Regions from separate parts of the Mesorhizobium sp. C399B genome, predicted to be linked through region 3. Evidence: riboswitches for the same ligand, from Rfam matches in the RefSeq annotation. Region 3 holds a riboswitch; each other region holds the start of a gene.
What was found. A riboswitch is a leader RNA that binds a small molecule or an ion and turns the genes downstream of it on or off. The one in region 3 is predicted to bind cobalamin.
Positions count from the first base shown of each region.

Region 1: it holds a riboswitch for cobalamin, as region 3 does, so the genes downstream of both, NLY36_RS18145 (aromatic ring-hydroxylating oxygenase subunit alpha) here and NLY36_RS04210 (DUF1636 family protein) in region 3, are expected to answer to the same signal.
Region 2: it holds a riboswitch for cobalamin, as region 3 does, so the genes downstream of both, metE (5-methyltetrahydropteroyltriglutamate--homocysteine S-methyltransferase) here and NLY36_RS04210 (DUF1636 family protein) in region 3, are expected to answer to the same signal.

Region 1 covers NZ_CP100472.1:3,762,935-3,772,948, forward strand. The annotation lists gene NLY36_RS18125 (ABC transporter ATP-binding protein) at 1-593, shown strand, start outside; gene NLY36_RS18130 (DUF680 domain-containing protein) at 667-900, opposite strand; gene NLY36_RS18135 (DUF680 domain-containing protein) at 971-1,174, opposite strand; gene NLY36_RS18140 (DUF680 domain-containing protein) at 1,241-1,447, opposite strand; cobalamin riboswitch at 1,947-2,148, shown strand; gene NLY36_RS18145 (aromatic ring-hydroxylating oxygenase subunit alpha) at 2,266-3,513, shown strand; gene NLY36_RS18150 (FAD-binding oxidoreductase) at 3,551-4,651, shown strand; gene NLY36_RS18155 (PqqD family protein) at 4,812-5,234, shown strand; gene NLY36_RS18160 (hypothetical protein) at 5,387-6,436, shown strand; gene NLY36_RS18165 (glycosyltransferase family 2 protein) at 6,433-7,176, shown strand; gene NLY36_RS18170 (glycosyltransferase family 2 protein) at 7,210-7,962, shown strand; gene NLY36_RS18175 (glycosyltransferase family 2 protein) at 7,947-8,639, shown strand; gene NLY36_RS18180 (nucleotidyltransferase family protein) at 8,639-10,014, shown strand, end outside.
Region 2 covers NZ_CP100472.1:4,511,351-4,521,364, reverse strand. The annotation lists gene NLY36_RS21510 (alpha,alpha-trehalose-phosphate synthase (UDP-forming)) at 133-1,626, shown strand; cobalamin riboswitch at 2,195-2,396, shown strand; gene metE (5-methyltetrahydropteroyltriglutamate--homocysteine S-methyltransferase) at 2,516-4,843, shown strand; gene NLY36_RS21500 (cytochrome-c peroxidase) at 5,287-6,342, opposite strand; gene NLY36_RS21495 (hypothetical protein) at 7,298-7,651, shown strand; gene NLY36_RS21490 (glycosyltransferase family 10 domain-containing protein) at 7,789-8,757, opposite strand; partial or broken gene NLY36_RS21485 (ISL3 family transposase) at 8,917-9,541, opposite strand; gene NLY36_RS21480 (Ros/MucR family transcriptional regulator) at 9,940-10,014, shown strand, end outside.
Region 3 covers NZ_CP100472.1:858,195-868,208, forward strand. The annotation lists gene NLY36_RS04170 (hypothetical protein) at 1-37, opposite strand, end outside; gene NLY36_RS04175 (NADH-quinone oxidoreductase subunit E) at 37-1,368, opposite strand; gene NLY36_RS04180 (NADH-quinone oxidoreductase subunit D) at 1,369-2,559, opposite strand; gene NLY36_RS04185 (hypothetical protein) at 2,561-2,914, opposite strand; gene NLY36_RS04190 (NADH-quinone oxidoreductase subunit C) at 2,925-3,527, opposite strand; gene NLY36_RS04195 (NuoB/complex I 20 kDa subunit family protein) at 3,532-4,113, opposite strand; gene NLY36_RS04200 (NADH-quinone oxidoreductase subunit A) at 4,104-4,469, opposite strand; gene NLY36_RS04205 (winged helix-turn-helix domain-containing protein) at 4,797-5,999, shown strand; cobalamin riboswitch at 6,029-6,235, shown strand; gene NLY36_RS04210 (DUF1636 family protein) at 6,274-6,699, shown strand; gene cobW (cobalamin biosynthesis protein CobW) at 6,702-7,754, shown strand; gene cobN (cobaltochelatase subunit CobN) at 7,773-10,014, shown strand, end outside.

The sequences.
Region 1 (10,014 bases), 2.9 Mb from region 3:
TCGAGATCGCCAAGCTCAAGGAATCGATGCCTGCCACGACCATGATCTACGTCACCCACGATCAGGTCGAAGCGATGACGCTCGCCGACCGCATCGTCGTGCTGAAGGATGGCCATATCGAGCAGGTCGGCACGCCGATGGACCTCTACAAGAAGCCCGGCAATCTGTTCGTTGCCCAGTTCATCGGCTCGCCGGCCATGAACATCCTGCCGGCGACAATCGACAGGACGGGCAACCCGACAATCGTCAGCCATGTCGGCGGCCGCAAGGCAACGGTGCCGATCGCAACGCCGGCGTCAGCAAAGGGTGCGGCAGTCAGCTTCGGCGTGCGGCCGGAGGATCTGTCGGCCGCCACCGGCGCGGAATATCTTTTCGAGGGCGTGGTAGACTATGTCGAGCAACTCGGCGAGGTGCAGCTTGTCTATGTCGATATCGGCCGCGCTGACCTGCCGTTGGTGACCAAGCTGCCCGGCAATGTCGAGGTCAAGCGCGGGGCAAAGCTGCGGCTGACCGCGGATGCCGGGGACCTGCACATCTTCGACGCCGATGGGCACTCCTTCTCGCTCAAGCCGGTGGAAGTGAAGGCGGCTTGAGATAGCTGCGTCGTACAGGCATGAAAAAAGAGCGGCGGGCCAGGCCCGCCGCTCTTTTTTTAAGCTTCGGCTGTTAGTTGTTGCCGAACCGATCCCTGTCGCTGCTCTGAGGAACGAACTTCTGTTGGTCGTCCGACGAGTTCAGCAGCTTGTAGAGCGCCGAGTTGGTGCCGGTCGACGAAGTGCGGGTGGTGTCGACGGCAGCGGCCGGCTGGTTGGCGCCATTGGAGCCATAATTGTCGCTGCCGGCAAAGGCAGCGCTCGAAACAGCCAGAACGGCTGCGGCGGCGAGAACGATCTTCTTCATTTTAGTCTCCTGAATTTTTCTGATGCCGCCAGCTGCAGCGGATAAGCCCGCCACGTGCTGGAAACCGGCTTTAGCGGCCGAAAAGGTTACGGTCGGCACCGTGGGCAGGCGCCTGCTCGGCTGGAGCCGACTTCTCAACCGAAGCCGTATGGCCACTATCGGTCGACGTAATCGCAGGCTGGTTGGCGCCGTTCGAACCGTAGTTGTCGCTGCCGGCGAAAGCGCTGCCGGAGATGGCCAAAACGGCGGCGGCAGCAAGGATGATCTTTTTCATTTCAAATACTCCTGAATTTTTTGGGATCCCGAGAGCGACGGGTTAGCCGCCCTTCTTTGGTCGGGATCAGCGATTGCCGTAGAGGTCGCGGTCGGCGCCCTGAACGACAGGCTGCTTGTCAGCGTGCGCCGGCTTCTGAATGGAAGCCGTATACGAGCTGTCGACCGAGACGGCTGGCTGGTTCGCACCATTGGAACCGTAATTGTCGCTACCGGCGAAGGCGCTGCCGGTGATCGCCAAAACGGCTGCGGCAGTGAGGATGATCTTTTTCATTTTTAGTACTCCAGTTTGTCTGTCCGTCTAGCGGCGTGTCTTGGGAGGAATTCGCGTCGTTCGGACAGCCCCGATGTGGGAAAGCCATAGGCTGGTTTCCAATCACGAAGTTGTTCCGTGTGGACCACGGTCCTGCACCTTGAAATTGTGCCAGGAAGTTCCTCTATGGTCATTTATCGCATTGTTTTCAGTCGCTTATGCCGAACCGAGTGGTTCGCTCCGATGTCGGTTTCCGGGCCGTCGTTCACACCGTCCTGCACGCATTGTCAACAGAAACGAACCGTTCGGTTCGATTAGAGATTGCTAATAGTAACTTTTCGATACCGTTGAGCCCTTTTTGCCCCCGATCGAACTGGATCCGCAGCGATTCGAAACGGCGATGATGGCGTCGCAAGAAACGTCTCAGCTCTTTGACCGGCGGCGGGGGGCGTATGCCGCGCGTGTCGCGCCGCATGGATATGATGTCGCTTTCATGCCGACGTCGCGATCGCTGCCGTGATTAGATGATCGCATCTCAGGTGCCGCTTCGTGACGACGCAGCGGAGAATTGGGAAGCCGGTCAGAATCCGGCGCTGCCCCCGCAACGGTGGTGGAGTTGAAGTCGCAACGGGAGACCACTGGGCAAGAGCCTGGGAAGGTGTCGCGATGGTCCGCAAGGACAACTCCAGAGCCCGGAAACCAGCCCGAGATGCATAGACTCGACTGATCGCGGTGGGCGGTCAAGAGGTGGATAGTGCATGTCCGGCGCCGCGCCGGCCTGCGTCCGATCCTTCCTCCATCACCACCAAGTTCAGTCCTTAAACCACGAGGACAGAACTATGGATACGCGCAACGACATGCTGAGGCTCCTGAACGGCCGCAAGCAAGGCTTTTCGCTGGAACAGCCCTTCTACACCGACCCGGACTATTTCAAGCTCGACATGGAGCTTATCTGGTATCGCGACTGGCTGTTCATCGGCCATGATTGCGAACTGCCGAAGCCCGGCAGCTATATCACCGTGCAGATCGGCGATTATCCGGTGGTGCTGGTCCGCGACCAGAAGGGCAACATCAACGCCTTTCACAATTCCTGCCGCCATCGCGGCAGCCGTGTCTGCAACACTGAGAAGGGCATGGCGGCAAAGCTTGTCTGCCCCTATCACCAGTGGACCTACGAGCTTGACGGCCGGCTGCTGTTTGCCCGCCAGATGGCCGACGGTTTCGACAAGAGCCAGTTCGGCCTGAAGCCCGTCGCCTGCGAGAGCGTCGGCGGCTACATCTTCATCTGCCTGGCGAAAGAACCTGCCGACTTTGCGCCGATGCGCGCCATGATAGAGCCCTACCTCAAGCCGCACCGGCTGAATGAAGCCAAGGTCGCCTTCGAGAGCACCATCATCGAGAAGGGCAACTGGAAGCTGGTCTGGGAAAACAACCGCGAATGCTATCACTGCGCCGGCAATCATCCAGAGCTGTGCAAGACATTCCCCGAAGCGCCGACGGTGACCGGCGTGCAGGGCGCCGACAGCGATCCGGAGATGCTGGCGCACTGGGCGAAATGCGAGGCGGCGGGCCTGCCGAGCAAGTTCCGCATCGATCCGGCCGGGCAATACCGCGCCACCCGCGCGCCGCTGCTGCGCGATGCCGTCAGCTACACGATGTCCGGAAAGCGCGCGGTGACGAAGAACCTGTCCGACACTGTTGCCGCCGACCGCATCGGCACCTTGATGCACTACCACTATCCGACGACCTGGAACCACATACTGATCGACCATGCGGTCACCTTCCGGGTGCTGCCGATCAGCGCCACCGAAACCGCGGTGACGACCAAGTGGCTGGTGCACAAGGATGCGGTCGAGGGGGTCGACTACAACCTTGAGGAGCTCACCCATGTCTGGACCGAGACCAACGACCAGGACCGCCGCATCGTCGAGGAAAACGCCTTTGGCATCCTGTCTCCGGCCTATGAGCCCGGCCCCTATTCGGAGCTGCACGAGGGCGGCGTGATCCAGTTCGTCGAATGGTACGCGGCCTTCATCGGCCCGCGCCTTGCCGAAGGCGGCCGGCCGGCGCTACGCAGCGTCGCGTGAGCTGGAGCAGGCGAAGAGGGACCAGAGGATGAATGCGATGACGGATCTTGGGCTCTATCGCCATCTTGACCAGATGGCGCCGTGGAACGATAGGCTGCAGGTGCTGGAAGTGATCGGCGTCAGCGACGAGGCGCCCGACGTCAAGACCTTCACCTTCCGCTCCGACAACCAGACCTGGTTCCGCTACAAGCCGGGCCAGTTCCTGACGCTGGAACTGCCGACACCGGACGGGCCGCTGATGCGCACCTACACGCTGTCGTCGTCGCCATCGCGGCCGTTTTCGATCGCGGTGACGGTCAAGGCGCAGGCCGGCAGCATCGGCACGCGCTGGATGTTCGACCATCTGGTGCCCGGTTCGCATGTCAAGGCCTACGGACCGGCCGGCGACTTCTCGTTGCACAGCCACCCGGCGGCCAAATACCTGTTCATTTCCGCCGGCTCCGGCGTGACGCCGATGATGTCGATGCTGCGCTGGCTGAACGACTGCGCGCCATGGACCGATGTCGGTTTCGTCAACTGCGCGCGGCGTGCCGAAGAGATCATCTTCCGCAAGGAACTCGAACTGCTCGGCGGCCATATGCCCGGCCTGTCGCTCGGCTTCATGATCGAGGAACGTTCCAGCCGCGAAGGCTGGTACGGCCATATGGGCCGCATCGATGCGATCCGGCTGCCCTTGCTGGCTCCGGACTTCCGCGAGCGCGAAATCTTCTGCTGCGGCCCCGATCCGTTCATGCGCGCCGTGCGCGGCATGCTGGATGCCGCCGGCTTCGACATGACGAAATACCATCAGGAGAGCTTTGCCGCGCCTGTGGTGGAGGAAATTCCGGCGCCGTTTGCCTCCCCGGTCGAGGACGGCATCGCTGCACCTGTCGAAGCCGTGACGCCGATCCGCTTCTCGCTTTCGGAGGTCGACGCCGGCTGCGTCGCCGGCCAGACCGTGCTGCAGACCGCGCGCAGCTCGGGCGTGCGGATTCCCGCCGCCTGCGAGTTCGGCCTGTGCGGCACCTGCAAGGTGAAGAAGGTCTCCGGCGAAGTCGAGATGAGCCACAATGGCGGCATCCTCGACCACGAGATCGATGACGGTTTTATCCTTGCCTGCTGCTCGAAACCATTGTCGGCGCTCGAAATCGAGGCTTGAGCCGGTCGACTTCGCCGCAACGGTCGCCGACGCAGGCTTGTATTCGCGGGTCTTTGTCTTGCCAACCAACGGCCAAGTGATTTAGACGCACTTAGGAAGGGCTTGGCAGACCGTGAAGCCGGCGCATCCCTTCAGGGCGCATGGGACGGGGGACACAGCGATGCAACAGCGGGTCTACGCGGTCGCAAGCAAGGACATCGTTTTCGAATCATTCGATGGCGAAGCCGTCGTTCTCGATCTTTCGAACGGCAAGTATTTCGGCTTTTCCGATTCCGGCAGCCGGGTCTGGCAGGCTTTGTCGTCCGGCGTCGCCACTGAAGCGCTGGTCGGAGCTGCCGCGGGCGCCGCAAAAATAAGCCTGGCCGACCTCGAAAGCTTCGTTGCCCGACTGCTCGATTTCGGGTTGCTTGCGCCAGCCGAAACACCGGCACAACCGCTTTCGGGCGAGCTGTCGTCTGCGCTTGCTGCCAGCAATGAGCCGCTCAAGGTCGATGTCCATGACGACCTTGCCGATCTCATCATTGTCGACCCGATCCATGAGGTCGAGGAACCTCTCGGCTGGCCGGCGGTGAAACAGGCATAATCGTTTCCCTAAAGCGCGTCGCGTTTGAACGGACTCAGGCGACGCGGTTTAGATCTTTGATTTTATGCATGTCGTCGTCTCAAAACCGGGGCCACCCCGAGCGACATGCATCAGGCGACCCGGCGCAATTCTGGACGCTGAACAACCAACACATGCCTTTGATCACGCTGCAAACCCTGCCGGATTATGCCCGCCATGTGCTGGCGGCCGCGGAAAGCGCCGCCGCCTTCTATCCCGTTGCCGCCAGCGTGCGGTTGCCGGGACTGGACCTGAGTGTCCACCTCGACCATGGCACGCTGGCGGAAGCCATGAGCCATGCCTTCATACCGGCCCCGGAAAATCCGTCTGCATCTGACGGCTGCCGCATTTTCGTCGCCCACCCGGCCATCGATGGCGTCCCCGCCCCGGCCACCTGGGGCCGAGGCGATTACAACCATCATGCCTTTGCCAACCGGCTGGAAGAGGCCGGATTGCGCGGCAGCTACTATCATGACCTCGACTTCTGGCAGTTCCATGATCCGCAACGCCATGTCGGGGCGCAGCTGATGATGTCGGCCGACGCCTTTCCGCCATGGGAACAAGGGGCGCCGCTGCGCGCCTTCCTGCATTGGGAATATGCGGCGCGCGGCATGCGGCTCACCCATGCCGGCACGCTGGGCATCGATGGCAAGGGCGTGTTGCTGGCGGGCTCCGGCGGTGCCGGCAAATCGGGAACGGTCGTCGCCGGCCTGCTCAATGGGCTCGATAGCGTCGGCGACGACTATGTGCTGATCGACCGGACCGGGGGGGTGACGGCCTATCCGCTGTTTGCCACGCTCAAGCAGGATCCGGAGGGCTTCAAGCGGCTGAAGCTGGAGGGTCGGCTAAAGTCGTACCAACCGCTGAACTGGCAAGGCAAGCATGCCTTTCGCATCGACGAGATCGCGCCTCGACCACCTCCTGCAAGTCTGGACATTATTGCTTTGATAGTGCCCCATATCAGGGGAGGTGCGAGAAGCTCGGTCATGCCCATATCGCGCAAGGATGCCATGATCGCCTTGGCCCCGTCAGGAATCGTGCAGATGCCGGGCGAGCGGGAAGCGGGCTTTCGCTTTTTCAGCGAGCTTACCCGCGATCTGCCATGCTACCGGCTGTCGCTGGGGACCGAGCCGCGCGAGATCGCCGGCACGATTGCGGATTTCGTCCTTCGGGGCGCTGCATGAAGTTGAGCATCATTGTGCCGGTGTACAATCGGGAGATCTATGTCGTTTCGACGTTGCGGTCCCTGCTCAGGCAACGCGACGATGCCGATCTCGATATCATCGTTGTCGACGACGGCTCGACGGACAGCTCCGTTGAAGCAGTCCGCGCCATCATGCGGGAAGCGTCGTGCATCCGCCTGTTCCAGCAGGCAAACCAGGGCGTGGCCAACGCGCGCAACACAGGGCTGAGGCAGTTGCTGCCGCAAACCGAACTGGTGTCGTTCCTGGATTCGGACGACGTCTCGCCGGCTGGACGATTCAAGGCTGGCCTACCCCTGTTCGCGGCCGACCCTGCGCTCGAGCTGACCTACTCGCTGATGACGCGCGTCGATCTCATGGACGACGAAACCCTGCAGCCGGCACGGGGCGGCGCAGGTCCCACCGTGCGCGGCGTCAGCCTTAGCGCCGGGATACTCCGCAGGGCACTCATCGACCGTACAGGTGCTTTCGACGAGGAGTTCCGGCAGGGCGAAGACGCCGACTATCTGCTGCGCATTTTCGAAACCAGCCCAAAGCACATTTTTCCCGACACCGTCGCGGTATACTACCGGCGCCACCCCGGCAATTTGACCAAGCAAAGGGATGTGGCGGTGCGCGAATATCTGCGTGTGATTCAGAAATCCTTGCGGCGGCGCAAGGCCGATCCGTCGCGGCGCCCGGTCGAGGGGCTTTTCGAGATCAAGCGCCCGGCAGAGTGGTGAAAGAATGAATAGATCACAGCCTGGAATGCGTGCGTGAAGCTGAGCGTGATCATGCCGGTCTACAACCGCGAACGCCATGTCGGCTCGGCGCTGCGCTCGCTGCTGAGGCAGCGCGATGCCGCCGATCTCGACATCATCGTTATCGATGACGGTTCGACCGACAGTTCGGTGGCGGTCGTGCGCTCGCTGATCGCGGAGGCGCCGTGCATTCGCCTTTTCCAGCAGCAGAATGCCGGGGTGACGCGGGCACGCAACGCGGGCTTGCGGCAATTGCTGCCGCAGACCGGGCTGGTATCGTTTCTCGATTCCGACGACATTTCCCCGCCGGGCCGCTTCAAGGCGGATCTGACCTGTTTCGACGCAGACCCCACCCTCGAGCTCACCTATTCGCGCATGACGCTGGTCGACGACATAGATGACGATACGCTGGAGCCGACAGCCGACAGCCACTCGATGACGGTTCGCGGCATTCACCTGTCTCCCGCTATCTTCGTCCGGCGGTTGGTCGAACGCATCGGCAGCTTCGACGAGGATTTCCACCAGGCCGAGGACACCGACTATCTGCTGCGCACTTTCGAAAGCGGTCCGAAATTCACGATGCCCGACACTGTTGCGCTCTATTACCGGCGCCATCCCGGCAACATGACCAGGCAGGCCGATGTTCCTTTTCGCGAATTCATGCGCGCCGTCTACAAGTCGATGAAACGGCGCGTGGCCGACCGCTCCTTGCACCCTGTCGACGGCATCTTCGATTTCAAGGAACTTGCGAATTGGCGTTTCCTGTGATGGCCAGCTACGGCGTCGTCATTCCGGCCTTCAACGCGACCGCCACCATCGCCGAGACGCTGCGATCGGTCGCGGCCCAGACGGTCCAGCCCGACGCCATAATCGTCGTCGATGACGGCTCGACCGACGATACGGTCGCGGTGGTCAATTCGCTGGGCATGCCGGTGCAGGTGTTGCGCCAGGACAATGCCGGACCAGGCAGCGCCACCACCAGGGGCATCGCCGCGCTGGCGACGCCCTTCGTCGCCACGCTCGATGCGGACGATCTGTGGCTGCCGACCAAGATCGAAAGGCAGCTGGAGCATTTCGAGCGGTTTCCCGCGACGGCAGGAGTCTTTGCCCACTGGCGGACGTTTCGCGATGACAAGCCCGATGTGCAACAGGACGTGGCCGTGGCGGGCTGGTCGCGCACGACGATGATGATCCGCCGGGAGGTAGCCGAGGCCGTCGGTCCGATCATCGACCCGCAAGGCGGTCGCGGCGACATGGTCGACTGGATCGCCCGTGTCCGCGAGGCGGGCTTTGCGCTTGCCATGCTCGACGATGTCCTGACCTTGCGCCGCATCCGGCCCGACAGCATGTCCTATGGACGCGACCCCGTGCGCGACCGCGGTTATGTCGAAGTCGTAAGGCTGGCCATGCAAAGGCGAGCAGCGAAAAAGGCGAGCGCCGACTGATGGCCAATGCCATGCGCCGTATCGGCCGTCGGTTTCCGGACTATGGTTGGTCATGGCCCACTGGCGGCCTCGACCAGTTGCTGAAGGCCGCATTGCTCCCCGATGAAGAGGCGGCCGGGGCCTATGCGGCGCGCTGGCTCGACGAGAACGATATCGACCATGCTGCTTTCCGCGAGCATCGGCTGCTGGCCGCGATCTCCGACAGGTTCGGCCGCAAGCTCGCTGGGCATCCGGCCTATCCACGTCTTGTCGGCCTGCAAAAGATGCTGTGGACCAAATCGCGACTGGCTGCGCGCGAGGCCGAGCCGGCGCTACAGGCCATGATCGACGCCGGCTGCGCGGTGATGCTTATCAAAGGCGCCAGCCGCATCGCCGTCAACGCGTCGGCGCAGCGCGGCCGGGTGGCGCATGACATCGACATACTGGTGCGCTCGCAGGCCATGATTGCCGCCTTCGATGTGCTTAGCGAACGCGACTGGCAGATCGCCACCGGCGTCAGTCCGCAATATCTGCGCACCAGGCTGGCGTCCTTGCGTTCGATGAATTTTTTCAAGGGCAGTTTCGGCGACATCGACCTGCACCAGCTCGCTTATGACGGGTCGCAGCAGAGCGCGGAAGATGATCTGGCGATCTGGCAGCGGGCGCTGTCAGCCGATTTCAATGGCGTCCGCGTGCTTGTGCCCTCTCCGGCCGACCGCATGGCGCTCGCCATCGCACATGGCGGCCTCGATGCCCACACCCACAGCGACTGGCTGGTCGACTGTGCGGTCGCCATCGAGAGTGGCGCAGTCGACTGGGGCGTGTTCGCCGACATCGTCGCCAAGCGGGGCCTCGCCGTCGCCGCGGCGGTGGCGCTCTCCTATCTCTGCCTGGGGATCGGCATTGCGGTGCCGGAGGCCGAACTTGCAAAGACGATTGAGTTGGCCGACCGCGCCGGCCTGTCGCGCTGGTCCTCGGTGCTGCAGGCCAAGCCGCGCACCGATTTCGGCGGCCTCGTTTGGCTGTCGCGCGGCTTTGCCAAGCAGTTGCGCCTCAAACGCAAAAAGGGCCGCCTGCAGCAGCCGACGCCCGCCGTCTGGCGCGGCAGGCCGACATTGCGCAAGGCAAGAGCGACGTCGGCGCCGTTTGCACTTTCCCAGCCCCTGCCGCGTCCGGACAGGACTGGAGCGATGGTGCTGGACGTCACCGTCAGGATCGTCGTTCCACCAATCCGGCGCCGCATTGAGATGGAAATCAATGCCGGCGGCGGCCATGTCGCCCGCCTGCGTTCCATGGTGATCAGCCGCGCCGGCGGCGGACGTGTGCTGCGCTTTCGCGGCAAGGTAACGGTGGACGACACCGGCCGGCCTCTGGTGATCGAGGCACGGCCATCGCG
Region 2 (10,014 bases), 2.9 Mb from region 3:
AATCACTTTTGAACAACCCATGAGAGACTTGCCACAGGAGCCAGAACAACAAGCCGAAGTTGGCCCGTCCCGTCCTGTTGTCTCAGCCGCAGACCAGCGCTTCAACACGGCGGCCCAGCAGCCACATAGGAGTTGCTTATCGCAATTTCCAATCGCGGTGCGACTGTCAATTCTGATCAGCCCAAGACAGGCGGGCTTTCGGCGGCCCTGGAGTGCGTTGTGGAGCGTTCCGGCGCGGTCTGGGTAGGTTTTTCCGAGCATCTGGGCGACGGCGATAAGCAACAGGTGCCCCTCGTACAGCGTGGCAACGGTCAAATCGGGTGGCTCGCTGGGCCGGCAGCGGACTATCCTCGGTACTATCAAGGTTTTGCAAATTCAATATTGTGGCCGGCGCTCCACTCGCTGCCGGACCGGATCTCAGGCTCGGAAGAGGATTATAAAAGTTATCGCGACGTCAATGCCTTCATGGCGCGCGCGGTGTCCGAATTGGGAGATAACGCAGTCTACTGGGTTCATGACTATCATTTCCTGCCGCTCGGCGCTGATTTGCACAGACTCGGTATTGACCGGCCGATCGGCCATTTCCTGCATACGCCATGGCCCGAGTCTGACACGATGGAGCGCGTGCCCAATTCTGGCGAGCTAATGAAATGTATGCTCGAGTATGATCTGCTCGGTTTCCAGACCGACCGTGATGTGAGCAATTTCCTCGCCTGTGTCCAATCTCATTTGGGGCTGGAGAGCAAGGACGGGGTCGTTTTCTCGGACCATGGCCAGACGCAATGCCAAAAGTTTCCTATAGGTATCGATCCGAAGCAATTCGAACAGTGTGCCGCAGATTCGCTTGAGGCGCAGAAAGCCTACATTTCGCAGTTGAAACTTGGCGGAGCAAAGCTAGTTATCGGCGTCGATCGGCTCGACTACACCAAGGGCATCGACAATCGGATTAAAGCTTTCGATCTGCTGGCAGTCGAGCCGCAACGTGTCTCGCTCTTGCAAATCGCAACTCCCTCACGTGGCGACATCCAAGCGTACAGCGAATATCGGCGCGACGTCGAAAGACTCGTCAATCAAGTCAACAACCGGCATGGCACGGACGAGTGGATGCCGATTATCTATGAGAACAGGTCGTTCACCCAAGCTGAGATAGCGGGTCTTTACAGAGCCGCGCGTGTTTGCGTTGTGACGCCGTTGCGCGATGGCATGAATCTTGTGGCGAAAGAATACATTGCTGCACAAGATCCGAGCGACCCTGGCGTTCTGGTGTTATCGAAGTTTGCCGGCGCGGCCGAAGACTTCGGCGAGGACGCCCTGCTGGTAAATCCGAGGCTCTCCGACGAGATAGCTACCGCGATCTCAAGAGCGGCCAGCATGCCGCGCGAAGAACGCATCCAACGCTGGCGGAGGATGATGGACAAACTTGAAGCGTATACGATCCACCATTGGTCAGCGGACTTCGTTCGGCAACTGGACAGCAGCCGGGTTAAGGTCCCTGCGGATCACTTCCACTATGTTGGCTTGGGCTGGATCAGCGAGGCCCAAATGCCTTCGTATCGGACCGAGCCAGAATTGCACACCGCGCTGACGCGTGCACTGGATAAAAACTGGGTCCTGCCGATCGTATGATGCAGAATATGAAGCACGCGAGCTTTGCCTGCATTTGCGCATCCCTCAATGCCGAGCGCTTGGAGAGAGAGATACTTATCCTGACCGCCTGAATGCGGCTTAAGCGGCTTATCGGGACCACAGTCGGGCTTTGCATCAGACCCTTGAGCCAGGCTCCGTCAGTGTGGTCTTTTGCCGCCGAGCGGAGTCATCACGATTGCCTAGTCACCCGTGATGACGACTGGCGTGCCAATTCCCCTCGGACCACGGTTTGGCGCTCACTCCGAGAAAACCGCTTCTACCACGCACGCACGGCTTGCGGCCGCATCGTTAAACATCGCCACCAATGCGATCTTCTGCATTCTAATGACGTTGTAACGCGCTTGAAGTCTTGTCCGAAATCCTTCATCGGCGACCTGCGAGGGATGTCGCAGCCCGACAGGGATCCATTAGTTGGACTATGGTGGCAGCGGAGCAGCGCCGCCAATGGGCGACTGAATATTTCACAATGTTAGACAAGCGTAAAAGCGAAATCACATAACGACATAAACATTTCGTTATGCGTCATTGACAAAAGAGCGGACTGCTGTGATTGTCTGCGTGTCGTGGTTCTCGCGTGCGGCGCTGCCGCAGCGGAGCTAAGAGGGAAGCCGGTGCAATGCCGGCGCTGCCCCCGCAACTGTTAGCGGCGAGCCAACCCCACTCATGTCACTGAGGCGAATACCCTCAGGAAGACGGGTAGAGGCTATGACCCCGCGAGCCAGGAGACCTGCCACGGCGAATTACGTCCACGGGCGGGGTGTCTCGGTGGCCGCTGCAAGCCGGCGTTCGTGCCGGCCTGCTAGCGCCTTCCTTGTCATCGACGCCCCAACCATCGGGGTATGACATGACTGACTCTCAGGAAATTCCTATAGCAACGCTCGGCGTGCCGCGCTTCGGTCGTCGGCGAGAACTGAAATTCGCGCTTGAAAGCTACTGGTCCGGAACATCGTCCGCTGGCGACCTTCTCACGACGTCGAAGGCGCTCCGTGCCGCTAGCTGGGAAGAGCAGCGCGATCGCGGCGTGTCGAAAATCCCGTCGAACGACTTCTCGCTTTACGACCATGTGCTCGACACCGGAGCCATGGTCGGGGCCGTTCCATCCCGTTACGGCTGGAATAGCGGCGAGGTCCCACTTGACATCTACTTCGCAATGGCGCGCGGCAACCAGGGTCAGACGGAGGATTGTGGACACGCTGGTCACCAGGAGGAGGCTCATGGACCTGGTGTAACCGCGATGGAAATGACCAAGTGGTTTGACACCAACTACCACTACATTGTGCCGGAACTCGATGATGATCAGACGTTCGCCCTCTCGTCATCGAAGCCGGTCGATTACTTCCTCGAGGCTAAAGCTCTCGGCATTCACACACGCCCAGTCATCCTTGGACCCATCACCTTCCTCAAGCTGGCGAAATCGCCTGCCGAGGGGTTCGGTCCCATCGCGCTCCTACCGCGGCTGCTGCCCGTTTACGAGCAAGTCCTGCAGAAGCTGAAGCTGTCGGGAGCCGACTGGGTGCAGATCGATGAGCCAGCGCTTGTCCTCGATCTGAACCCGAACGAACGAGCTGCGTTCGAATTCGCCTATGGCCAGCTGTCGAAAGCCGCGCCCGAGCTGAAGATCATGCTGGCTACGTATTTTGGGTCGCTGGGAGACAATCTCGAAACCGCGGTTTCTCTGCCCCTGGCCGGGCTGCATATTGATCTCGTGCGCGCTCCCGAGCAGCTGGAAACGGTGGGTCGGCTCGCTCCGAAGGATCTGGTGCTCTCGCTTGGCTTGATCGATGGCCGCAACGTCTGGCGTGCGAACCTGCCCGCCATTCTCGACCGCATCAAACCGATCGTCGCCGGCTGGCCCTTGGACCGCGTCGAGATCGCGCCTTCTTGCTCGATGCTGCATGTGCCGATTGATCTGCGCATGGAGACGGAACTCGACGCCGACATCAGGTCGTGGCTCGCCTTCGCGGCCCAGAAGACCGACGAGCTGGTCTTGCTGGCCCGGGCCCTGTCCCAAGGCAGGGATGCGGTGGCAGGCGCGTTGAAAGCGTCTGCCGAGGCTGCCGCCACGCGCGTGACATCCACGAGGATCCATGACCCGCTTGTTCAGGGGCGGATCGCTAGCATTGAGGACAGCGCGAAGCGACGAGAGAGCGCTTTTGGCGAGCGCTCCAGAGTCCAAGCCGGCTCACTCGGGCTGCCGCCGTTCCCGACGACGACCATCGGGTCCTTCCCGCAGACGCCGCAGGTACGCAAGGCGCGGGCCGCTCATGCGAAGGGCCAGCTGAGCTATGTCGACTATGAGACGTTCCTGAAGAAGGAGATCGAGGCTGCAATTCGCTGGCAGGAAGAGATCGGGCTGGACGTGCTGGTGCACGGTGAGTTCGAGCGAAACGACATGGTACAGCATTTCGGCGAGCAGTTGTCCGGCTTCGCGCTCACCCAGCATGCCTGGGTACAAAGCTATGGGTCGCGCTACGTGCGTCCCCCCATCATTTTCGGCGACGTATCGAGGCGCAACCCGATGACAGTGCGCTGGTGGCAATTCGCCCAGTCGCTTACGGAAAAGCCCGTGAAGGGAATGCTCACAGGCCCAGTCACCATTCTCAATTGGTCTTTTGTTCGCGACGACGTACCCCGCTCCGAAGCCTGCCGCCAGATCGCGCTCGCCATCCGCGACGAAGTGAGGGATCTCGAAAGGTCCGGCGCAAGGATGGTCCAGATCGATGAGGCCGCGTTTCGCGAAGGATTGCCACTGCGCCAATCTGACTGGAAAGTCTATCTCGACTGGGCTGTCGAATGCTTCCGGATCGCTTCAACGGGTGTAAAGGACGCGACTCAAATTCATACCCACATGTGCTATTCGGAGTTCAACGAGATCATTCACGCGATCGCTGAAATGGATGCGGATGTCATTTCGATTGAGACGTCGCGCTCGAAGATGGAACTGTTGGACGCCTTCACGAGCTCCAAATATCCGAACGAAATCGGTCCCGGCGTTTATGATATTCACTCACCACGCGTCCCGGAAGCCGGCGAGATTTCGGACTTAGTCATGCTTGCCCGCGAGCGACTGTCCGACGGCCAACTGTGGATAAACCCGGACTGTGGCCTCAAAACACGCAAATGGGAGGAGGTCCGCCCTGCCCTCATGAACATGGTCGCTGCGGCGCGCGCGCTCCGGCAGAAAGTGCAGGCGTGAGGCTTCTCTTCCTCACCGTGTGGGGAGTTGCCGGCTGGCGGACGTCGGCCGGGAATATGCCAACCCGATCACACTCTTGGAATAAGCCACTCGGCGAAAATGTGCAATTTGCCTTCGGCACGTGTCCTCATCCCGCAGAAATATGAATGTGACACTACGCTATAGTATTGGTCCTTGGGAACATACAGGCCCCGCGCCTCGAACAAATCGTACACACGTCGTTTCTCAAAGTAGACTGCTTGGCATGTTCGCCCAGGCGGCGACAATATATGGTGCTGCGCGTCTGTCCGCTTCCCCAGCTGATTCGCGCAGACTACGGGCGAGGTGGCAGGTTTCGGGTATTGCTAGCCACCCGCCAATTCGGAGATGGATGTGGCAATTCGTGTGGCCCAAGTAAAAGCCGCAATCATTTTCGATTGCGACGTCCGCAGCCAGTTGGCCCTTTATTTTCCTGAGATCTGCGTTACAGGCCGGGGCGTTGTCGCCGTTTCGGAGGGTAAGATGGGATAGGCGACCTCGGGTGCCTCTCCGGTCAGCGAGTTGAGGAAGGCAACAAGCAGGTCAACTTCTTCGTCCGCCAGTACTACGCCAAGCTGGGTGGTCCCCATGATGGCGACGGCCTGTTTCAGATCCCAAACCTTGCCCGAATGAAAGTATGGCGCGGTGAGTGCAACGTTGCGCAGCGGCGCCACGCGGAAAACATAGTAGTCATCGGCTGCATTGGTGACCGCAAATCGGCCCTTGTCTTTGTCCGGCAGGACCTCGGCGCTGGGCTGTTCCACGAGGCCGAATGGGAAATAGGCTTGCCCACCAACGTTGATGCCGGCATGGCAGGACGAGCAGCCTTTGTCCATGAAAAGCGCCAGGCCCTGTTTCTGTTCGGAAGTCATGGCAAGCTCATCACCATTCAGGAAGCTGTCGAACGGGGCCGGTGTGACCAGTGTCGCCTCGAAGGCTTCGATCGCCTTGGCGAAGTTGTCGAAGGTGACCCGATCGGCTTCAGCCGGAAAAGCTGCATCGAACCACTCGACATATTGCGGCATGGACTTGAGCGTGGCGATGACTTGGTCCGGTGTATTGGCCATTTCGATGCCGGCTTGGACCGGTCCCTTCGCCTGAGCCTTCAGGTCTGCGGCACGACCATCCCAGAACTGAGCGATGTTGAAGACAGCGTTCAGTACAGTCGGCGCGTTGCGCTGTCCCTTCTGCCAACCATGGCCGATCGAGGTTTCGTGATTGTCGTCGCCGCCGGTGGCCAGGTTGTGGCACGAGTTGCACGACAAGACGCCTGACGCCGAGACGCGTGGATCGAAGAACAGTGCCTTGCCGAGAGCGATCTTTTCCGGGGTGATCGGGTTGTTGGCGACTGTCGGCGTGGTGGATGGCAAAGCCCTGAAGGTGGCCAATGCCGTATCTCTGAGGTCGGTGGGGATCGAATCCGCAGCAAAGGCGGTGGGTGCCAGCAAGGTGACAGCCATCGTTCTGAATAGGATTTTCATAAATGGTCTTCCTGCGTCGTGCACGCAGCCACTATGCGATCTGCGGCTCATGAACGCCCTGAGCTAGATCAGTTGAGGGAGAGGATCGGGGTCTGGCACCCGTTTTCGCGGCGGAGCTGGGACCCTCTTGGAAGTGATCGCTGTTGTCGATTGGACTTCAGGGAGGAGGAGTATCCCTGCTCGGCAACCGGTTGGATGTAGCAAAGCACGCACTGAGTGCGCTTCGTAGATTCGGTCACTGCGATCTTCCAGCCATCGTTGAGAAAGTCGATAGCATCTGCAAGACTTGGCAATCTCTTGCACCATGTGCGCTGCACGCCTTGCGAAAAGTGAGCTTCTGAAACCTCAGGGTTCATTCGTTCCTCCTGACCTGCTGATTGCGTGAATCGGCCTTATCGACACCCGCGGACTGCACATTGTGGTGTCACCAGCGATGGCGGTCTCAATACCTAAGCAGCAACGGTCTATGCGACAGTATGGATGTCCTGTCGGAATAGCCGGTTCGCCTTATCGACGTCACACCGGCATATAGCTCCGCTTCTACGAACATCCCATCACGCGAGGAAAGACATGGCCAACACGCGCAGTATCGCCAATCTAGCCCTTGTGTCGGCGCGGCGCTTGAGCAGGTCCACCGGCTGTAAGTGCCTCACACCTTGATCCACAGATCCTAGGCGATGACCACGTTGTCGTCATCATTTGACGGACGCGGGGCATTGGCCCATAAGCGAGCCACCGCAAACTGTGCGGTTGCCAATGCGTAATGATGTGAATTGGAATGATCTTCGGTTTGCGAAACACGCACGTCCGACGCAGCTTGCGTTGACAGAGGCGGTTTTACGCGCAATAGCACTTCCGCCGGCCTATTTTTGTGGAGTTCAATTGTGGTTCGGCCAAGGGAGCTGGGCGCCGGACCGGCCCCGTGTAAACCTCATCAAAGAGAGAGAGACCCTGCATGGAAGAATTCTTACCGCGCATCGCCACTGGTGCCGGCATCGGCCCGGCTCTCGCAGAGAAGGGCGTTGGGTTAATGCTGGGTTTCCTGCAAAGCCACGCGGCCGACGGTCCCGTTGCGCGCATGATCGAGGCCATTCCGGGAGCTTCGGAATTAGTAGCGAAGTATCATGGCGACGACCCAGAGGGTGGCGGCCTTATGGGGCTTGGCCAGCAATTGATGAGTGAGGGTCTCAGCATGGCAAAGATCGCCGGCCTCGCCAACGAGACGATCGCCTGCGCCAAGGAACATGCCGGCGACGAACTCGTGGACGAGGTCCTCAATTCCGTTCCTGGCCTTCCCCAGTTCGTCTGATCAGCGGCAGCCGGGGGCGCATGACCTCGTGCGCCCGTGCCGGCCCGTCTGCGCAGCAGGCATTCTCCGCCGAGCATTCCGTACCGATCTCGCCAGACCACCGACCGCCGGGCACGCGAAGCGAGCGTTGGAGTACTTCATTCGTCTATTCCAAAATCGACCTCAGGCGAATCGATGTGTATAATTTCCGGCGGTAAGGGTTTATCCTGAACGCTTTCGATGAAGCTCGCGAGATAAGCAAACGTATTGTATTTCTCGAGGACCAACCGCTTCGCCTCTCTTATTGCGCCGCGACGTTCCTTCCAGAGGTCCGAGTTGATGATTTCTTGAATTTTTGGGATTACGTTCTTGTCCTCTGGGTCAATCAGAACCATAGAGTCCGAAGGGAAGAACCTCGTGATTGCAGGGCTGCCGTAATAGATCGGCATTGTTTCAGCAACGAAGCAGTCCATAAGCTTCTCTGTAAAATAGTAATCAGCACGAGTATTCTCGAACGCTATACTGTAACGGTAAGGTGCGAGTGCGTTCCATTTATCTCCAATCAGCCGAAAACCTCGGCCGAACAGGTCAAAATCGAGCTCCTTTCTCAGCCGTTCCAGAAACGCCAGCCGATATCGATGTCCTTTAAGCAGGGCGATGTCACTGGTAATCCATGAGAGCCGAAGCGGCTTATCCACGACTTCGCTGACCAGAAGTTGGTCATATGTCTTGTTTACAGACCAAGACCGAGTGATAGGTGGAGACAAAACGAATCGGCGCGCTGCATTCTGCCGAGCAGCCAGCTCTGCGTCACACGTCAGGACGATAGTATTTTTCCCCTGCCCTTCATGAAACGCGCGATGAGCTTTCGTCGGCGGTTCGCCGATTGCAAAAATTGTCCTGTTTGGGCTCGCCTCGATATCAACAGGGAGCCCAAAAAGAGAAGCAGAGTTAAAGACGATATGCCAATCGGGCACGAAGGATGTCGTGCGAACAAAAGCGACATTGTTCCAGATTCCACTCCCCTTTGGAGTGAGATGGTGGATTGCATCATCCAAAACGCCCCAAGAATCTAGACATGTAGCAACAATGGGCGCCGGGCGTTCCGTCAACAATTTGGCCGACAAAGCAGTTCCACTCCCTCACTCGTGAAGGTACTCAATGGCCATTCAGGATTGCGGTAACATTGGGCAGCATAAACCTTCCGGGACCCGCTGTCGAGGCAATTGTCGCTTTGCACTTGACCAGGTTCTTCCTCGCTTTGTGCGGTGATCGGGCCGGCTGAGTGGCAGCATGCGTGCCCAAAGGAGTTCGCAGCCCGCTCTGCCTACATCGTACGTTTAATCGTCTTCAGGCGGTTGCAGCCCTTTCGCCTGCCGTTGCTCGATAGTTCAATGGCATCGCGAACGGCGTCAACGTCACGGCGTAGGACCCTACCGAAACGCGGGATGGCGACGAACCCGGAGTTGACGCCACGTCGATCGAAGTGTCGAGCTTGCCCAATTCACAGGCCCCGCAAAATGCCGCGGAAGCGCATGGCAAGCCTGCGCATAGTGGCAAACTCATGTGACCCCTGCTTCAGGACGTCGACCTTTGTGGCCTGGTTGATCGTCAGCACATCCCGAGGCTTCGTGCAGAGGGCCGGGGCCACTACCGGCGAGATCAGACGGCCGGTCGCGGGATTCCGTATGGGACAGCGTCGTCTGGCAGGTTGACGCGTATGATTGAAGCAGGCGACGCACTGTCCTTGCCCGGCCTCTCGGCACGGCGCCAGCTTGCGAGAAGCCGCTCCAGATTCGAGAAGCTGCCCGTGTCGCCGCGCTGTTAATCGTGGAACAGGTGTCGTCCGCAGCGATTGCCGTCTCTCGAGGACCGGCAAAGAAACGCCTCGAAATACATTGATGTCCTTGGTTACCAGCGGCGGTTCCCAGCCCCTTGGAAGAGCGGCTCACCGGGCGATGAACTTACATTTGGCCATTGCCAATGAACGTCCATCGTCCTGACGCCCACCAGCAAGCGATCACGATCCCTCGATTTCACAGTGCAAAGAAGTAAAGGGGGACACAAATAGCGCGCTTAGCCTCGACTACTAGCAACTTCGGCGCAAAGTTACAGCCGGGACGCGCCACGCACCACGGCAGGGTCGCCAACAACGAGTGGCTCAGCGGTCACGACGGGAAATATGGCGCATCGATGTCGCTTCTGGACGAGCATTGGCAATAACGCTGTCGAGACATTGTTGCTTTCAGCGGCAACCGGCCCTATGAAGCGACGCTTCGCTGACTATGTTTCACCGCCTGGAGAGTTTCATGACAGAAGAAGCCGGAAAAAACGTCGACACCCTCATTGAGCTTGCCGCCGATGTCGTGTCGGCCTATGTCTCC
Region 3 (10,014 bases):
GCGTCAGCAAAGATCCGGTGCTTTGCGCTTCAGCCATCAACGTGGCTCCTTGCCGAAGACGCGGATGTATTCGGCGACGCCGCCCTTGGCGAGCGCCTTGGCCTGCTTGCCCCAGTCGTCGCGCTCGATGCGGCCCTGGAAAGCGAGATATCCATCCACCCAGTCGCGCTCGGCCTTATTCCAGGATGCGACCTGTGTGAAGGTGAAGATGCCAAGCGAATGAAGGATGCCCTCGATCTTCGGGCCAATGCCCGAGATCAGCTTGAGATCGTCGACCGCAGCCGGCCTGTCGATTCCGGCCGGACGGTTCTTGTCCTCGAGCGACGGCTTTGCGGGCCTGGCTGCCGGCGCCTTGACGGCCGGGGCCACCGCGGCCTTGACCGCTGGCGCCTTGAATTCCGGCGCAGTGAAGGCAGTTGCCGGCGTGGCGGTGGTCTTCGGGCCATTACGCTGCTTGGCGACCTTCTCGACTTCAGGCGCCGCGGCGTTGGCGTTGGCGGCCGAATGCAGGGGCGCCGGGACGCTCGCCGCTTTTTCCGCCGCCGGTGCAACCTTGGCCCTGGAGGGCGACTTCAACGCCGAGCTGGTTTCCGGCGCATCGGTTTTCGGTTTGCCGGCGTTGGATGGCGCGACCGGGGCGGGCGCTGCAGGAGCGGCAGGAGCCGGAACAGGCGCCGCAATGATTGCGTCGGGCGCCGCGTGGGCAGCCTTGCTCGCGGCCTTGGCTTCCTTGTCGCGCGTTGCTTTGAGGATCGCCTTTTCGCTCTTCAGCGTCGTCAGGCCAGGCGCCGGCTCCGAGCCGGTTCTGCCGTTTTGCGGTCCCGTGGGAACCGAGGCGCCCTTGCCCGCATCGTAAAGATCGATGATTTCGGCCAGCCGCTCGGGCGTCAGATCCTCGAACGTATCCTTGAAGACCATCACCATCGGCGCGTTGACGCAGGCGCCGAGGCATTCGACTTCCTCCCACGACAGCGTGCCCTTCTCGTTGGTGTGGAACTGGTCGTGATGGATTTTCGAGCGGCACACATCCATCAGCGCTTCCGAGCCGCGCAGCATGCAGGGCGTGGTGCCGCAGACCTGGATATGCGCGCGCGTGCCGACCGGATTGAGCTGGTACTGCGTGTAGAAGGTCGCGACTTCGAGGCCGCGAATGCGCGGCATGCCGAGCATGTCCGAAATCGTCTCGATCGCCGCCTTGGTGACCCAGCCTTCCTGCTCCTGCGCAATCATCAGCAAGGGAATGATCGCCGACTGCTCCCGGCCCTTCGGATATTTCTTGATCCATTGCTTCGCAACCGCCGCATTCGCCCGGTTGAAGGCGAAGGTGGCTGGCTGGACGCTTGCTTCTGCGAGACGGCGGACTGACATTTAGCGATCGACCTCACCAAACACGATGTCGAGGGAACCCAGGACGGCAGTGACGTCGGCCAGCATGTGGCCACGGCAGAGGAAATCCATGGCTTGCAGATGCGCGAAGCCGGGCGCGCGCAGCTTGCAGCGGTAGGGCTTGTTGGTGCCGTCGGAGACGAGATAGACGCCGAACTCGCCCTTCGGCGCCTCGACCGCGGCATAGACCTCGCCGGCCGGCACGCGGTAACCCTCAGTATAGAGCTTGAAATGATGGATCAGCGCTTCCATCGAGCGCTTCATCGCCTGGCGCTTGGGCGGCACCACCTTGCCGTCGAGGTTCGACACCGGCCCGGTGCTCTCCTTGCCGAGCAGAAGGTCGACGCACTGACGCATGATCTTGGCTGACTGACGCATTTCTTCCATGCGCACGAGATAACGGTCGTAGCAGTCGCCGTTCTTGCCGATCGGGATGTCGAAATCCATCTCGGAATAGCATTCATAGGGCTGCGACTTGCGCAAATCCCAGGCAGCACCCGAGCCGCGCACCATGACGCCGGAAAAACCCCAGGCCCAGGCGTCGGCCAGCGACACGATACCGATATCGACATTGCGCTGCTTGAAGATGCGGTTGCCGGTAAGCAGCTTGTCGAGGTCGTCAAGCGACTTCAGGAACGGGTCGATCCACTTGCCGATGTCCTCGACCAGCTTCGCCGGCAGATCCTGGTGCACACCGCCCGGACGGAAATAGGCCGCATGCATGCGCGAACCGGAAGCGCGCTCATAAAACACCATCAGCTTTTCGCGTTCGACGAAACCCCACAGCGGCGGCGTCAGCGCGCCGATATCCAGCGCCTGCGTCGTCACATTGAGGATGTGCGACATGATGCGGCTGAGCTCGGAATAGAGCACGCGGATCAACTGGCCGCGCTTCGGCACTTCGATGCCGAGCAACCGCTCGGTGGCGAGCGCGAAGGCATGCTCCTGGTTCATCGGTGCGCAATAGTCGAGCCGGTCGAGATAGGGCACGGCCTGCAGATAGGTCTTGTGCTCGATCAGCTTTTCGGTGCCGCGATGCAGCAAGCCGATATGCGGATCGACGCGGTCGACCACCTCGCCGTCAAGCTCCAGCACAAGACGCAAAACACCGTGTGCCGCAGGGTGCTGCGGTCCGAAGTTGATGTTGAAGTTGCGGACGGAGTGCTCGGTCATGCTAGATTCCAAGCCTTTCCTTGGCTGACGGCGTCAGTTCCATGAAGCGGACCGTCTGCGGCCCGGCCACATATTCTTTTGCTCTCTGCTCGCATTGCTCAATGGTCTCGTTGGAAGGCTGGAGATCGGCCAGCTCTCCAGCATCGCGCAAGGCGTTCAAAATCTGGTCCAATTCAATCTGCATCGCAGGCTTGATACGAAATATCGTCGGGCAGTTCTTCACCGTGTCGTTCGCCACGACAGCTCGCGCCGCCGAATAGCAATCCACTCCAGCTACTTTGCAGTCTTTCGCAAAAGCATTCTGCAAGCCGGCACAGCAAAACAGGCTTAGTAGCGCTACGCGGATCATCGCCACGCCGCCGCCCCTACTGTTTCGCCTTCTCATCGCCCGGCAGGACGTAGTCCGTCCCTTCCCATGGCGAGAGAAAATCGAAGTTCCTGAATTCCTGCTTCAATTCCACCGGCTCGTAGATCACGCGCTTGGCTTCGTCGTCGTAGCGCACCTCGACGAAACCGGTCAGCGGGAAGTCCTTGCGCAGGGGATGGCCCTCGAAACCGTAGTCCGTGAGGATGCGGCGCAGGTCCGGATGGCCGGAGAACAGCACGCCATAGAGATCGTAGGCCTCGCGCTCATACCAGTCGGCGCCGGGATAGACAGCGGTGAGCGACGGCACCAGCGTCTCTTCGTCGGCCTGCACCTTGATGCGGATGCGCAAATTCTGCTTCGGCGAAAGCAAATGATAGACGACATCGAAACGCTTGACGCGCGACGGGTAGTCGGCGCCGCAGATATCGATGATCGAAATGAACTGGCAGCCCGAATCGTCACGCAGGAAGCTTGTCACCTCGATCAGATTGTCTGTAGCAACCGAGATCGTCAGTTCGCCATAGGCAAGCACCGCATCGGTGACGCGGCCCGGCAGCTTTTCGCCGAGATAGGTCGACAGTTCGCTCAGGGATGCGGCCATGGGTCTACCGTTCGATCGTGCCGGTGCGGCGGATCTTCTTCTGCAGGAGAAGAATGCCGTAGAGCAGCGCTTCGGCGCTCGGCGGGCAGCCGGGCACATAGATGTCGACCGGCACGATGCGGTCGCAGCCGCGCACCACCGAATAGGAATAGTGATAATAGCCGCCGCCATTGGCGCAGGAGCCCATCGAGATGACGTAGCGCGGCTCCGGCATCTGGTCGTAGACCTTGCGCAAAGCGGGGGCCATCTTGTTGGTCAGCGTTCCCGCCACGATCATTATGTCCGACTGGCGCGGCGACGCGCGAGGAGCCACGCCAAACCGCTCCGAATCATAGCGCGGCATCGAGGTGTGGATCATCTCGACGGCACAGCAGGCGAGACCGAAGGTCATGAACATCAGCGAGCCGCTGCGTGCCCAGGTGATCAGCGCCTCGGTCGAGGTGACCAGAAAACCCTTGTCGGCCAGTTCATTGTTGATCTCGAGGAAGAACGGATCGTCGGAACCGACCGGACGTCCGGTATTGGGGTCGATCAGGCCTTTGGGCTTCGGCGCGACGAGCGTTCCGGAACTGTCGTTCAATCCCATTCCAGCGCTCCTTTTTTCCACTCATAGGCAAAGCCGATGGTCAGCACCGCCAAAAACACCATCATCGACCAGAAACCGAGCATGCCGATCTTCGAGAACGACACCGCCCACGGAAACAGGAAGGCCACTTCCAGATCGAAGATGATGAACAGGATCGACACCAGGTAGAAGCGGATGTCGAATTTCATCCGGGCATCGTCGAACGAGTTGAACCCGCACTCGTAGGCGGAAAGCTTCTCCGGATCGGGATTGCGATAAGCCACCAGAAACGGCGCGATGATAAGCGCCAGGCCTACAACCGCGGCCACGGCGATGAAGAGGACGATGGGCAGGTATGAACTGAGGAGTACGTTCATGCTCGGCTTTCCGTTGGCGGCCAATCCACTTTGATTACAGCAACCAACCCTAATGCGGAAGCGCGACAGTTTAACCGCTGAACCGTTTTAGGTGCCTTTGCTGCAACGCGGCGAGGGTTAGCGCACGGCTTTCAGCGAAGCAAGTCAAACCTTGTTCAAAAGACAGTGCTGGACGGCAGGCCGGGAAAAACTGGTCCGATCTCCTCCTGTTTGATTTCCTTCATCTTTCACTCCACTTTTGTCTCCTGACACATCTCCCGCCATTTGCCTGCTAGCATCACCGGAATCGCCGGCTAAAGTCGGGAAAATGGTTCGAGGCAAGACACTTTGACGAAGGACAAAATCTCACTCCCGACGGCCAGGCGCATCGCGCTCGCCGCGCAAGGATTTCTCGATCCGCGCCCGGGCGGCACGCCCGATCGCCGCCACCTCGCCCGCGTGCTGTCGCGCACCGGCTTGCTGCAGATCGATTCCGTCAGCGCCGTGGTGCGCGCCCACTATATGCCGCTCTATTCGCGCCTCGGCCCCTACCCGCTGGCTTTGCTCGACAACGCCGCAGTCACCCGCAAGCGCACCGTATTCGAGTACTGGGCGCATGAGGCCTCTTTCCTGCCGGTCGAGACATACCCGTTGATGCGCTGGCGCATGCAGCGCGCTGAAAGCGGCGACGAAATGTATCTGGGCCTCGCCAAATGGGGCCGCGAGCACGCCGCCTATATCGAAGAGATCTACCGCGCGGTCGCCGAGCGCGGCCCGATTGCCGCTTCGGCACTGGAGGGACAGAAAGGTTCGGGCGGCTGGTGGGGCTGGAGCCACGCCAAGCACGCCTTCGAATGGCTCTTCTGGGCCGGACGCATCACCACGGCGCACCGCCGTGGCTTCGAGCGCTTCTACGACCTGCCCGAGCGCGTGCTGCCGCAGGCGATCCTCGACCTGCCGGTGCCGGCGGCCGAGGACGCGCACCGCGAATTGCTGCGCATTTCCGCCCGCGCCCACGGCATCGCGACGTCGGGTGACCTGCGCGACTATTTCCGCCTGTCGCCGGCCGATATGAAGGGCCGGCTGGAGGAACTGGTCGAGTTGGGCGAACTGCTGCCGGTGCGCGTCGAAGGCTGGGACAAACAGGCTTACCTCCACAAGGACGCCCGCCTGCCGCGCAAGATCGAGGCGCGTGCGCTGCTGGCGCCGTTCGACCCGGTCGTCTTCGAACGGTCGCGCTCGGAGCGCCTGTTCGATTTCCACTACCGCATCGAGATCTACACCCCGGCCGAAAAGCGCCAATACGGCTATTACGTCCTGCCCTTCCTGCTCGGCGACCGCATCGTGGGGCGCGTCGACCTCAGGGCCGACCGCCCGGCCAGCGTGCTTCGCGTCCACGCCGCGTACGCCGAGCCCGGCGCACCGCCGGAGACAGCTGCCCAGCTGCTCGAGGAATTGAAGCAGATGCAGGGCTGGCTTGGCCTTGAGCGCATCGAAGTGACGCCGGCCGGCAATTTGGGGAAGCCTTTGGCCGACATTGCCATGTCGTAGCCGTGCGTTGACACCGCTGCCTGCAAAAGCCTAAATCCGCTCCAGACGGTCCCCTGCCCGCAACGGCAAGGGCCAAGAGGGAATGCGGTGCGGGACGAAAAAATCCCAAATCCGCGGCTGTCCCCGCAACTGTAAGCGAAGAGCCAAGGCCGAAAGCCACTGGGTAACACCGGGAAGGCGGCTAACCAAGGCGATGACCCGCGAGCCAGGAGACCTGCCGTCTGAGACAAAGTATCCGATCGCCTGGCGGGTTTCCGGGCAAGGAGCACGGTTTTTGGACCAGAACAGCAGTTTTTCGGCTGGCACAACGGACATTGCGTCCGGCGACAACGACGCCCTGACCGGCGTGACCGTCATCGTCTGCGCCTCCTGCCGCGATGAGACCGGTTCCGACGCCCATCCGCGCGCCGGCGAATTGCTGGCTGAGGACACAGGCCGCGCCGCTGCCGGCGATATCCGGGTCCGCACCGCCGAATGTCTCGGCAATTGCAAGCGCCGCCTCAGCGCCGCGATCCTGCGCGATGGCTGCTGGAGCTATGTCTTCGGCGATCTGACCGCAACCAGCGGCGCCGACCTCGTTACCGGCGCAAAGCTCTTCGCGACTTCGGCCGACGGCCTCATCCCGTGGCGCGGCCGGCCCGATAGCCTCAAGCGCGGCCTCGTTGCCCGCATCCCACCCCTCGACATGCTGAAGGACTGACGATGAACGCTTCAAACCCGGCCGCCAACCTCTCCCGTGTTCCCTGCACTGTCGTTACAGGCTTCCTCGGCGCCGGCAAGACGACGCTGGTCCGCCATCTCCTGGAAAATGCCGGCGGCAAGCGCATCGCCATCATCGTCAACGAGTTCGGCGACATCGGCATCGACGGGGAAATCCTGAAAGGCTGCGGCATCGACACCTGCCCCGAGGAAAACATCGTCGAACTGGCCAATGGCTGCATCTGCTGTACAGTCGCCGACGATTTCGTGCCCGCCCTCGACAAGATCCTCGCGCTGACACCGAAGGTTGACCACATCCTGATCGAGACCTCGGGCCTGGCTCTGCCCAAGCCGCTGGTCCAGGCGTTCCAGTGGCCGAGCGTGAAGAGCCGGGTAACCGTCGACGGTGTCATCGCCGTGGTAGACGGCCCGGCGCTGGCCGAAGGCCGCGTCGCCAACGACATGGACGCTTTGCAGGCACAGCGCGCTCAGGACGAGACGCTCGACCATGACGATCCTGTCGAAGAAGTGTTCGAGGACCAGATCGCCTGCGCCGATTTGATCATCCTGTCGAAGAGCGATCTGATGGACGCCCCCGGTTCGGCCCGCGCCAACGCCATCATCAATGAACATTCCGCCCGCGCGGTAAAAATCGTGCCGACTGCGCATGGCAAGGTCGACCCGTCGGTGCTGCTTGGCCTCGGTCTCGCCGTCGAAGACGACATCGAGAACCGCAAGTCGCATCACGACGGCGCTTTCGATCATGAGCATGACGATTTCGACACCTTCATCGTCGACATCCCCTCGATCGCCAATCCCGACGACCTGGCCAAGCGCGTCGCCACCGCCGCCGAACAGGAAAACGTGTTGCGTGTAAAGGGCTTCGTCGATGTCGGCGGCAAGCCGATGCGGCTTTTGCTGCAGGCCGTCGGCCCGCGCGTCAATCATTACTATGACCGCGCCTGGGCGGCTGAGGACGACCGCCGCTCGCGTCTTGTCGTCATTGGCCTGAAAGGACTGAACCGCCCGGCGATCGAGCGTATACTCGCCGGCTGATCCAAACCACGAGCCGAAATGCATATACTCACCACCACATCCGCCTCGCTCGACGATCTCGCCGAGCCCGTCGATCTCGGGCAGACGCCGGCGGATATCGTGGCGCTGTCCTTCACCGACAGCGACCTCGCCGGCCTCGCGGCGGCGTGGAAGGCCGATGCCGCCCGCCTGCCGTCGATGCGGCTGGCGGCGCTGCGCGACCTGCGCCATCCCATGTCCGTGGACCTCTGGATCGACAGCGTCGCCCGCCACGCCAAGGTGATTTTGGTGCGCATCCTCGGCGGCTACGACTGGTGGCGCTATGGCTGCGACCAGCTTGCCGCGACTGCCCGTGCGAACGGCATCAAGCTGGCGCTGCTGCCGGGCGAGAGCCACGACGAGGATCTCAGGCTGATCGAAGCCTCGACGCTGCCGCGCGAGGATCTGGACGTCCTGCTTGGTTATTTCCGCGAGGGCGGACCGGAGAATATGGCAGCACTGATGCAGCGGCTGGCGGGGTTGGCTGGGCAGGATGCGGCGGCGGCTGAGCCGGTCAGCGTGCCGAAAGCTGGTTACTACGAGCCTGGCCGCGGCGTCGTAGGCAAGTTGGATTTTGCCGATGTCGGCGTTCCTTCACACCCCCCTCTGTCCTGCCGGACATCTCCCCCGCAAGGGGGGAGATCAGCCGGCGCGGACCTCGGCACTTTTTCTGCCCAGCCGATAATAGATTCCTCTGCAACATCCCCGATTGGCGAAAGCGTCGATGAGAGCACAATCTCCCCCCTTGCGGGGGAGATGTCCGGCAGGACAGAGGGGGGTGGGCGGGAACTCGGCGCAGACAACATCAACTCTCCCATTATCCCCATCCTCTTCTACCGCTCGATGCTGCTGGCCGCCGATGTCGCGCCAATCGATGCCCTCTTTGATGCACTCCGCCAGCGCGGCATGAGACCGGTCCCGATCTTCGTCTCCAGCCTCAAAGACCCGACCTCCCTGGCCTTCGTCGAAACCGCACTGGCCTCGCTCAACCCCGCCGCCATCATCACCGCAACCGCCTTCGCCTCCGGCGCCGAACCCGGCGTCCAAACCCTGTTCGACCGCGCCGGCGTGCCGGTCTTCCAGGTCATCGTCGCCACCACCCGCCGCGACGTCTGGGACAACAACCAGCGCGGCCTGGCGCCCGCCGACCTCGCCATGCATGTCGTGCTGCCCGAACTCGACGGCCGTATCCTTGCCGGCGCGATTTCCTTCAAGGGCGAGAGCGAGACCGACCCGGCGCTCGGCCACCGCGCTTTCGCCAACCGCCCGGAACCGGATCGCGTGGCGCAAGTGGCGGACAGGCTAGCGGCGTTCACACGGTTGCAGCAGACGCCCCGCGCGACGCGTAAGTTGGCGATCCTCATTCCGGACTATCCGAGCGCGCCCGGCCGCACTGGCTATGCAGTGGGCCTGGATGTGCCGTCCAGCGTGCTGGCCATGCTGCATGACCTGAAGGAGCAGGGCTATCGCGTTGACGGGATTCCAGAAACGCCGCGTGCGCTGCTGGATACGTTGGGGCGGAGCGATGGTGGGCTGGGGCTGGATGAGTATCTGGACTTCTCAAAGGATTTGCCGGCTGAGGCACTGGCTGCAGTCGAGGCGGCATGGGGCGCTCCTTCACCCTCCCCCTTGTGGGGAGGGTCGGTTCGCGACATTCGCGAAGCGGATAGCGCGAAACGGGGTGGGGGTAGCGGTGCACCACCCCCACCCGGCGCTGCGGGCCACCCTCCCCACAAGGGGGAGGGTAAGAGCGGCTTCCCCTTCCGCGCCGCCACCTTCGGCAACATCACTGTCGCTCTCGCCCCCGACCGTGGCCGCTCGGCCGACCGCCGCGCCGATTACCACGACCCGACGCTCCCTCCCCGCCACAACCTCATCGCCTTCGGCCTGTGGCTGCGCAAATCGCTCCGCATCCATGCTCTCATCCATGTCGGCGCTCATGGCACGCTGGAATGGCTGCCCGGCAAGACGGTAGCGCTCTCACAAAACTGCTTCCCCGAGATCGTCACCGGCTCGTTGCCCGTCATTTACCCCTTCATCGTCTCCAATCCCGGCGAAGCGGCGCAGGCGAAGCGGCGTATCGCCGCCGTCACGCTTGGCCATCTGCCGCCGCCGTTGACCGGTGCCGGCCTCGACGAAGGGCAGCACAAGCTCGAACGCCTCGTCGACGAATACGCCCAGGCCGACGGCCTCGACCGCCGCCGCCGCGATCGTCTGGCCAAGCTGATCGTCGACACGGCGC